2 regions of the Corynebacterium sp. NPDC104732 genome follow, and region 1 is predicted to be linked to the other one. Evidence: riboswitches for the same ligand, from Rfam matches in the RefSeq annotation. Region 1 holds a riboswitch; the other holds the start of a gene.

Region 1 (4,206 bases):
CGTGGCCGAGGCACGTGACCGCTTCCCGGAAGCAATCGCCACTGACATGGAAACCGCCGCGATGGCGCAAACCTGTTACGCTGCTGGCGTGCCGTGGATGTCACTGCGTGCCGTGTCCGACCTGTGCGGACCGGCTGCTGGCCAGGATTTCCACATTGACGGCGAGCTCGCTGCCCGACACAGTCACACCGCAGTATCCACTTTCCTTTCTTTGACTAATTTGTAATGGATTTAAAGGAGCTTCGAGCTTGATCCGGACTAAAATTGGGTATAACAACCCCCGATAAGAACGGAGCCCCACATGTCAAAAGATTGGATTGCAGACGTCAAGAAGTACGCTCCAAGCGCCGACGATGCTGTGCTGGAGAAGATGCTCAAGAATTACCGCCTCGTCCTCACTGACGCCGACGCCGCCTACGTTTCCTTCTCCGACGAAGAGGAACTGAAGACGGTTCGGGAAAACTTCCTCAAGAAGAAGCTCGGCCTCACCGAATCCGATGAGGCACTCAACGCGGCTATCAAGGAAGTCGGCGAGAAGATGAAGGATGGCACCAAGAATGGCCGTCTTGCCGTCTACTACCTGCTGGCAGAAAAGTACGGCAAGCTCGGCGTCTTTGCATAACTATTCCAGTGAAGTGGCAGCCTAACGCTGCCACTCTTCTTATGCCTCAGCTGCAGTGCGCTTTTTCAGCAGCGCCTGAACAACCATGTTGAGGAAAACAAACGCTAGCAAGCTGATGCCGAACAGCGGTGCGACGATCGAGTAGCCGATGAGCACAGCGATCAATGCCCAGGAACGCTCACCGCGCGCCGGTACCCAGCTGCGGCCCGAACGCCAGGCCCGCCACCACATGTAGTAACCAAGCCCGGTCACTACCAAAATTCCGAGGGCCAGCAGCGCCAATGCGGTTTCCGACCAGATCCCGAACAAGAACCCCATGTGCAAATTGATGAGCCATTCGGTCAGTTTCGCAGCAAATGGCCATTCAGAGAACAACACCCGGTCAGTTACTTCTGCCGTGTTCGTGTCTACCTGCACTTTATCCGTGCTGAGCCGGTAGGGTTCGCGCGATTCCTGCACCTGCCAGGTGCCCGCACCAGCAGGTTTCGCTTCCACAAGTCCGGTCAACCCATCTTCTCGTGCCACCCGCACAGCAGTATCCAAGCCCGAAACATCCGTGGCAGCTGCGGGGCTCACAGCCATGGCAGGTGCCCGCAACTGCAGCTCCGTACGGACTGTGCCAATGTTTTGTCCGGCCACACCAGACCACGTCAGCCCAGTGACCGTGAGGAACAGCATTCCGGGTACTAGCCATAGGCCGAGGGTGCGGTGCCAGCGGGAGGCGCGCTGTTTGGATGCGCGGGAACGAAGAGCCAGAACCAACCCCGAGATGGCAATGGCGCCCAACCAGGATGCGGCCAGTTCTGAGTACCATCGGCCGGCTTTTCCCAGCCAGAGTTGCTTGTGTCCTTCAGAGAGCCAGGCTCGCAGTGGGGAAGCGTTGGAACTGCCGTACTGAATCATGTTGCCCGTAATGCGGAGGTCACCGGGATCGACGAAAACGGCGCGTCGATAAGAGCTGCTTGTGAGGGAGGGGTCGGCAAACAGCACGCGGGTCGTGTCCCGTGCGTCGTCACTGCGCTGCACCCCGGACACTTTAAGCTGCGGGTATTCCTTCTGAGCGGCAGCGACCTGGTCCTCAAGGCTACGTGCGGGAAGCGTGGAGGTGGCGGTGTAGGCGTCGTGGTAAACCACCTGTTCAATGCTGGGGGCGAAGGCATATACCAGGCCGGTGAGTGTGGCCACGGCGATGAAAGGGCCCACCAATAGCCCGGCGATGACGTGCAAATATCTAGCGCGTTGACGCTGCTGCAAGGCAGCGCGGCGTGTCAGAGTTAATGTAGTCACGAAGAGTTGTCGGGAATGCCTCCCAACAAGTTCCGTGTTACTTTTCGAGGATTTTTCGCAACTTTCGCGCCGCAGCTACCGGGTCGGCAGCCTCGGTCAGTGCGCGCACCACAACGATCCTGCCCGCCCCAGCTGCGATAACATCAGGCACGGTTTCGGCGTTCACTCCGCCAATCGCGAACCAGGTTTTATCCCCCGCTACCTCGGCACATTCGGTTACTACTGGCAGCCCCACAGCTGGGCGACCCGGCTTCGTGGGGGTCGGCCACACCGGACCAATCACCGCATAGTCCAGCTCCGGGTCGGCGATTGACTCGGCAAACTGTGCCACCGAATTATTGGAGCGCCCGAGCAAAACCTCTGGGCCCAACACGCGCCTGGCCTGCTGGGTAGTCAGGTCTTTTTGGCCGGTGTGGAACACGTCGGCGTCGACAAGCAATGCAACGTCGGCCCGGTCGTTAGCTGCGAACAGCTTGCCGTGCTCCGCTGCGACCTCCGCGAGCGTTTCCAACGCACCGATTTCTGCGCGTGCTTCGATTTTTTTGTCGCGGAGCTGAATGATATCCGCACCACCTTCGTAGCAGGCGTGCAGAAACTCGCGGAGATCGCCGCGGTCCGTTCGGGCATCGGTGCACAGGTAGAGGCGGGAGTTTTTCAGGAGAAGTTGTCGACGTTGCCGGTCCATGAGTCCTATAGTAGGAGTACTTGCCGTGGGAGCCCGTGAAACGCCGGGCTGAGAGGGCCAGCAATCGGCCGACCACCTGACCTGATGCGGATAATGCCGCCGTAGGAAGGACATTATGCATATCGCCGTAATCGGCGCCGGGATCGTAGGCCTGTGCACTGCATGGGAGCTGCGCCAGCGTGGCCACACCGTCACCGTGTACGACCCGGAGCCTGTCTCCGAAGCTAGTTTCGCGGCCGCTGGAATGCTGGCCCCCGTGTCTGAGGTGGTGTGGGATCAGCCGACGCTGTATCCGCTGATGCAGCAGTCGAAGGAGCTGTACCCCGAGTTTGCGCAGCGTGTGGCCGAGGCATCGGGGATGGATATTGGTTACCTGACCTCGGAAACCCTCGTGTGCGCCGGCGATCCTGCCGATAGGGTCACCCTCACCGAGCTCGTTGAGCTGCAGGAACACATCGGCCAGGTCGCCCCGATTTCTTCCCGGCAGGCCCGCAGCATGGAGCCAGGCTTAGGCCCCGGAGTAGTCGGAGCAGTGCACATTCCGGGCGACCACCAGATTGATCCCCGCAAGTTCTGCGCTGCATTGTTGCACCTCTTGGGCCCCGATGTGGTGCGAGAAAAAGTGACGTCGCTGGAACTCGACGCAGACCACGTGGTGGTGGCGGCGGGCCTTCGCTCCTGCGAGATAGCGGGGGTACCTCAGCTACCGCTACGTCCGGTGTATGGCGACGTGCTCCGCCTGGAGGTGCCAGAATATTTACAACCGCTAGTCACCCGCACCGTCCGCGGCGTAGTCCGTGGCCGCCCGGTGTACGTGGTGCCCCGCGCCGACGGCTCCCTCGTCCTCGGCGCCACCTCCCGCGAGGACGGCCCCGGGGTATCTGCTGAGGGAGTGCATCAGCTGCTTCGCGACGCCCACCACCTCATCCCCGGGATTTGGGAATGTTCGATCACAGAGATGACCTGCCGTGCCCGCCCAGGTTCCCCCGATGACGTGCCCATGATCGGGCGGATCTCAGAACGCGCCACCGTGTCCACCGGCTACTTCAGGCACGGCATTTTGCTATCAGTGATTGGCGCGAAACTCACCACTGATGTTGTGCTGGGTGTACCGGTGCCGGAAGCGACTGCCGCAGCTATTGACCCGTTCCGCTTTAACAAAGGAGCTTAAGACAAGTGACTTCAGTAAATGGGAAACCCTACACAGCAGCCCCGGGAATGACTATCGCGGACCTGGTGCAGGAGATCGTTGGCAGGCACGCCGGCGTCGCGGTGGCGGTAGACGGCGCCGTAGTACCCCGCAGCGCATGGGGCACCACCGAGGTGTCAGGCGACATTGACATCGTTACCGCAGCTCAAGGAGGATAACCGATGGATTTCTTAACCGAATCGCGTCTCATCATGGGCACCGGTGGCGCCACCTCCATGGACACTTTGGAACGAGCCCTGGTGGAATCCGGTACCCGCCTCACCACAGTAGCCATGCGACGCTTCAACCCAGCCACCGGCATGGGCATCTTCGACCTCCTGCAACGCAACAACATTCAAGCACTACCCAACACCGCAGGTTGTTACTCCGCCCGCGAAGCAGTGCTCACCGCCGAACTTGCCA
Region 2 (4,206 bases), on a different contig from region 1:
AGAAATTGAAGACAGTTAGTGCACGTAATAAGAATAGCGACGATGGTCACAAATTTAGTGGCGGGAGAGAATTTCTTTACGTTCACCTCAGTGGAAATAAATTCCTGCGCCAGCACCTTATCTTTTCCGATAAAGATGAAACCAACCGCGAGAACACCAATCACAACCCAGTACACCAGGATGCCCCAGGTGTAGGTGTGAACACCCAACACGGCGTCACCAAACCCTTGACCAAGGTCAGCATTAGCACGTCCACCCCAGTGGCGCACCGTGGTGTACAGATAATAGAAGGCCACCAACAGGAGAGTTACCATGTAGCGCATACGTGCCCCGTAGCGCAAAATGAAAACACCCAAAGCCCCGATGAGGACCATACCAAAGCGCTCGTTACCACAGAGGATGCACGGCGATTCACCATTGATAAAGCCTAGGTAGATGTTTGCGACGCCCACCGGAAACGCCATGATAATAAAGACCGCTGCGGCCAGAATAAAACGGAAAACCTTTGCATTGAACATTTACAGGTTCACCGCCGGAACAATTGACGTAGCAGAAGCCATGAAGAACATCAGCACAGAAAATGCAAATGATCCGACCAACAAGCTGAATGCCAGCTTTTCTTTTTCTGGCTTGAATAACACCAGAACGAGTGCAATTGCACACAAACTGTAGAAAACAAACTCCACGAGAGAGCCTTTCCTAGTTGAGAGAAACGATGACCCTCAAATAATAAAATTGGCTGCTCATTACTGTAAATAAACGTAAGAGTTTTGTAGGAAAAAACACAGTTAGTTAGTTCCGGTCGGGCTAGAGCCAAAAACAGCTCAGCCCACCCGATATCTGCTAGCTCTCCACCACCGGCAAGTACACGCGAGAACCCGACTCAGCAAACTCCGCCGACTTCTCCTTCATGCCCGCCTCAATGGCCTCCACAGTCTCAAGCCCATGCTCCGCCGCATAGTCCCGCACATCCTGCGAGATCTTCATGGAGCAGAACTTCGGACCACACATCGAGCAGAAATGCGCCGTCTTCGCAGGCTCTGCTGGGAGGGTCTCGTCATGATAAGACAGTGCGGTGTCCGGATCCAGAGCCAACGCGAACTGGTCATGCCAGCGGAATTCGAACCTCGCGCGAGACAGCGCATCGTCTCGCTCCTGGGCGCGCGGATGCTGCTTCGCCAGGTCCGCCGCGTGGGCGGCGATCTTGTAGGTGATCACGCCGACCTTCACGTCATCGCGGTTCGGCAACCCGAGGTGTTCCTTCGGGGTGACGTAACACAACATCGCGGTCCCAGCCTGGCCGATGATCGCAGCGCCGATCGCGGAGGTGATGTGGTCATAGCCTGGTGCAATGTCTGTCGCCAGGGGCCCCAGGGTGTAGAAAGGTGCGCCGTGGCACCAGTCCTCTTCCCATTCGACGTTGACTGGGATCTTGTGCATCGGAACGTGGCCGGGGCCTTCGATCATGACCTGGACGCCGCGGGAGCGTGCGATCAAGGTCAGTTCGCCCAACGTGCGCAGTTCTGCCAGCTGAGCTTCGTCATTGGCGTCCGCGATGGAACCTGGACGCAGACCGTCGCCGAGGGAGAAGGTGACGTCATACTGAGCGAGGATGTCGCAGAGCTCGGCGAAGTTTTCGTACAGGAAGGATTCGCGGTGCTCTTTCAGACACCAGGCAGCCATGATGGAGCCACCGCGGGAGACGATGCCGGTCACTCGGTCAGCCGCCAGCGGGATGTAGCGCAGCAGCACGCCAGCGTGGACGGTCATGTAGTCGACGCCCTGCTCGCACTGCTCGATGATGGTGTCCCGATAGATTTCCCAGGTCAATTTAGTCGGGTCGCCCTTAACTTTTTCGAGCGCCTGGTAGATCGGCACCGTGCCCACCGGAACTGGGGAGTTGCGCAGGATCCATTCGCGGGTTTCGTGGATGTCCTTGCCGGTGGACAGATCCATGATGGTGTCCGCACCCCAGCGGGTGGCCCACACCATCTTTTCCACCTCTTCATCGATGGACGAGGTAACAGCGGAGTTGCCGATGTTCGCGTTGATCTTCACCGCAAACGCCTTACCGATGATCATCGGTTCCAACTCCGGGTGCTTGCGGTTCGCGCAGATCACGGCACGTCCCGCGGCGACCTCGTTACGCACGAACTCTGGCGAGAACCCTTCGCGTGCGGCACAAAATGCCATCTCCGGGGTGATGATCCCGGCGCGAGCCCACGCGAGCTGGGTTTGAACTCGAAGCTCGGGGTGTTCCTCGGATGCTGGTACCGCTTCTGCTGGTTCCCAGGTACGAACTGGCGACAGCCCCTTCTCCAGATCCAGCTGTGGATCTGTGAGCGTGTACGGACCTGAGGTGTCGTACACATCGAAGTGTTCGCCATTCGTGAGGCCAATGCGTCGAGCTGGAATTTTCAGGGTGTGTCCCTCGAAGGGCACGTCCTGGTAGACCTTTTCGCTACGGTAAATGGGTCCAGTGGTAATCATGTAAACCTCCCTACGCCGGCATTATCCGGACAGGTTAAACGGTCGACGCTCCGTGGTGTGTTGCGTCCTCTCAGCGAAGAATCGGCTCCGCTCCCGTGTGACGAATGTGCCCTTCTACCCTAATAGATCTTCCACCCGCGTAATCGGTTTTCCGAGTTTTTCTGATACGAGTGGCGCCCACGGTGGGCGCAGACGCGCCGCGGCCAGCAGCGATGGGTCGGTAAGGAGGGTTCGGTCACCAGAGCGGATCGTCCCGTCAACGAGGACTCCCACCGACGCTGCGAAAGCGTAGGCGAAGTCGATTTCGTGCGTGGAGATGACGATGGTTGTTCCGGCGTCGTTAAGCTGCAGCAGCGTGGCTAGCAGGCGGTCGGAGGCGACGGGGTCGAGGCCGGCGGTCGGCTCGTCGAGAAGGAGGACGCGTGGCTGCATCGCCAGCGCACCGGCCAGCGCCACGAGTTTGCGTTGGCCGTAGGAAAGCTGGTGGGGGACGCGGTCAGCAAGGCCAGTGATTTCGCAGGTGGCCAGCGCCTCACGCACGCGCTTATCGACGTCCGACTCCTCCAATCCCATGTTCACGGGGCCGAAAGACACGTCCTCCGCAACCGTGGTGGCGAAGATTTGTTCATCGGGTTCCTGCAGCACAAGCTGCACATTGCGGCGCACATGGTCCCGGCCGCGCCTGGTGTACTCCATCGGCGTGTCATCGAGCAAAACCGTGCCAGATTGAGGCTGCCACGCCCCCGCTAACAGCTTGAGCAGCGTGGACTTCCCGGAGCCATTCGCACCGAGGATCGCGAGGCGTTCCCCCGCTACCACGGCTAGGTCGACCCCGTTCAGCACAGGCTGATCGTGGGAAAAAGTCAGGTCACGGGTCTCTAGAACAGACATAATAAACTCATCACAATCACGGCGCCGCAGGCACGGAGCCAGTTCACGGGGCGCGCCACAGTACGCACTTTCATCGCGGTGGGATCCGCCCGCAGTTCCAATCCTTCTTGCAGCGCCCGAGCCCTGGCAAAGGACAGCACAAATAGCGACGCTGCTTGGCCCGCAACCGAACCCACCCACCGGCGGGTACTGCTATGCCCGAGCCGGGCGGCCTGGGCCTCCCACATCGTCTTCGCCGTCACCACCAGGGCACCCACCAGGCGGTATATCAGGCCCGTGACGTGCACGAGCGACTCCGGAAGGTGCCGACGACGCGCGAACATGAGGATCTCGGACATCGGGGTGGTCAGCGCAAACAACACGGTGATAGCCATGCCCACCACGGACCTAGCCAACACCTCACCGGCGTGCGCCACCCCTCCTGGGACCATGATCAACCCGCCGGAGGTAATGGAGAAAATGAGCGGGCCGAGGCCCAGCGCGATGAACGTCGCCGGGGCCCCGACCAGACCCAGGTACAGTTTCCAGTTGATCCCAGCAGCGACCGCCATCACCAAGGTGATAGCGGCGATCACTGCGAGTTTGATACCGGAAACCGAGATCGCAATAAACAGCAGTACGATGAGCAGGCTTTTTTCGCCCACATTCACGTGCGCCCAGCGGCTCCTAGCAGCGGCTAGTTCCAGGGCATTCATTTAGACAGCAGCAGATTCCTCAGCACGCTGGGTACGGCCACGGAACACACCGAGGACATAACCGAGCAGGCCAGCACCAAGACCAGCTTGCAGCGCGAACCGGCCGGACTCCACTTCTCCTGGCAGTTCA

The links. Region 1 has a riboswitch for thiamine pyrophosphate ahead of thiO (glycine oxidase ThiO). Riboswitches for the same ligand answer to the same signal wherever they lie in the genome.
Region 2: linked by a shared signal. The riboswitch ahead of thiC (phosphomethylpyrimidine synthase ThiC) and the one ahead of thiO (glycine oxidase ThiO) in region 1 are both predicted to bind thiamine pyrophosphate.

Annotation. Positions count from the first base shown of each region.
Region 1 is NZ_JBVJNS010000003.1:131,454-135,659, reverse strand. It holds gene mtnN (5'-methylthioadenosine/S-adenosylhomocysteine nucleosidase) at 1-226, shown strand, start outside; gene ACZ6ZO_RS03700 (DUF2853 family protein) at 302-622, shown strand; gene ACZ6ZO_RS03695 (PepSY-associated TM helix domain-containing protein) at 662-1,909, opposite strand; gene thiE (thiamine phosphate synthase) at 1,947-2,594, opposite strand; TPP riboswitch at 2,610-2,719, shown strand; gene thiO (glycine oxidase ThiO) at 2,710-3,765, shown strand; gene thiS (sulfur carrier protein ThiS) at 3,771-3,962, shown strand; gene ACZ6ZO_RS03675 (thiazole synthase) at 3,966-4,206, shown strand, end outside.
Region 2 is NZ_JBVJNS010000008.1:85,522-89,727, forward strand. It holds gene ACZ6ZO_RS07550 (disulfide bond formation protein B) at 1-518, opposite strand, end outside; gene ACZ6ZO_RS07555 (hypothetical protein) at 519-686, opposite strand; gene thiC (phosphomethylpyrimidine synthase ThiC) at 844-2,490, opposite strand; TPP riboswitch at 2,481-2,597, opposite strand; gene ACZ6ZO_RS07565 (energy-coupling factor ABC transporter ATP-binding protein) at 2,605-3,381, opposite strand; gene ACZ6ZO_RS07570 (CbiQ family ECF transporter T component) at 3,369-4,076, opposite strand; gene ACZ6ZO_RS07575 (energy-coupling factor ABC transporter substrate-binding protein) at 4,077-4,206, opposite strand, start outside.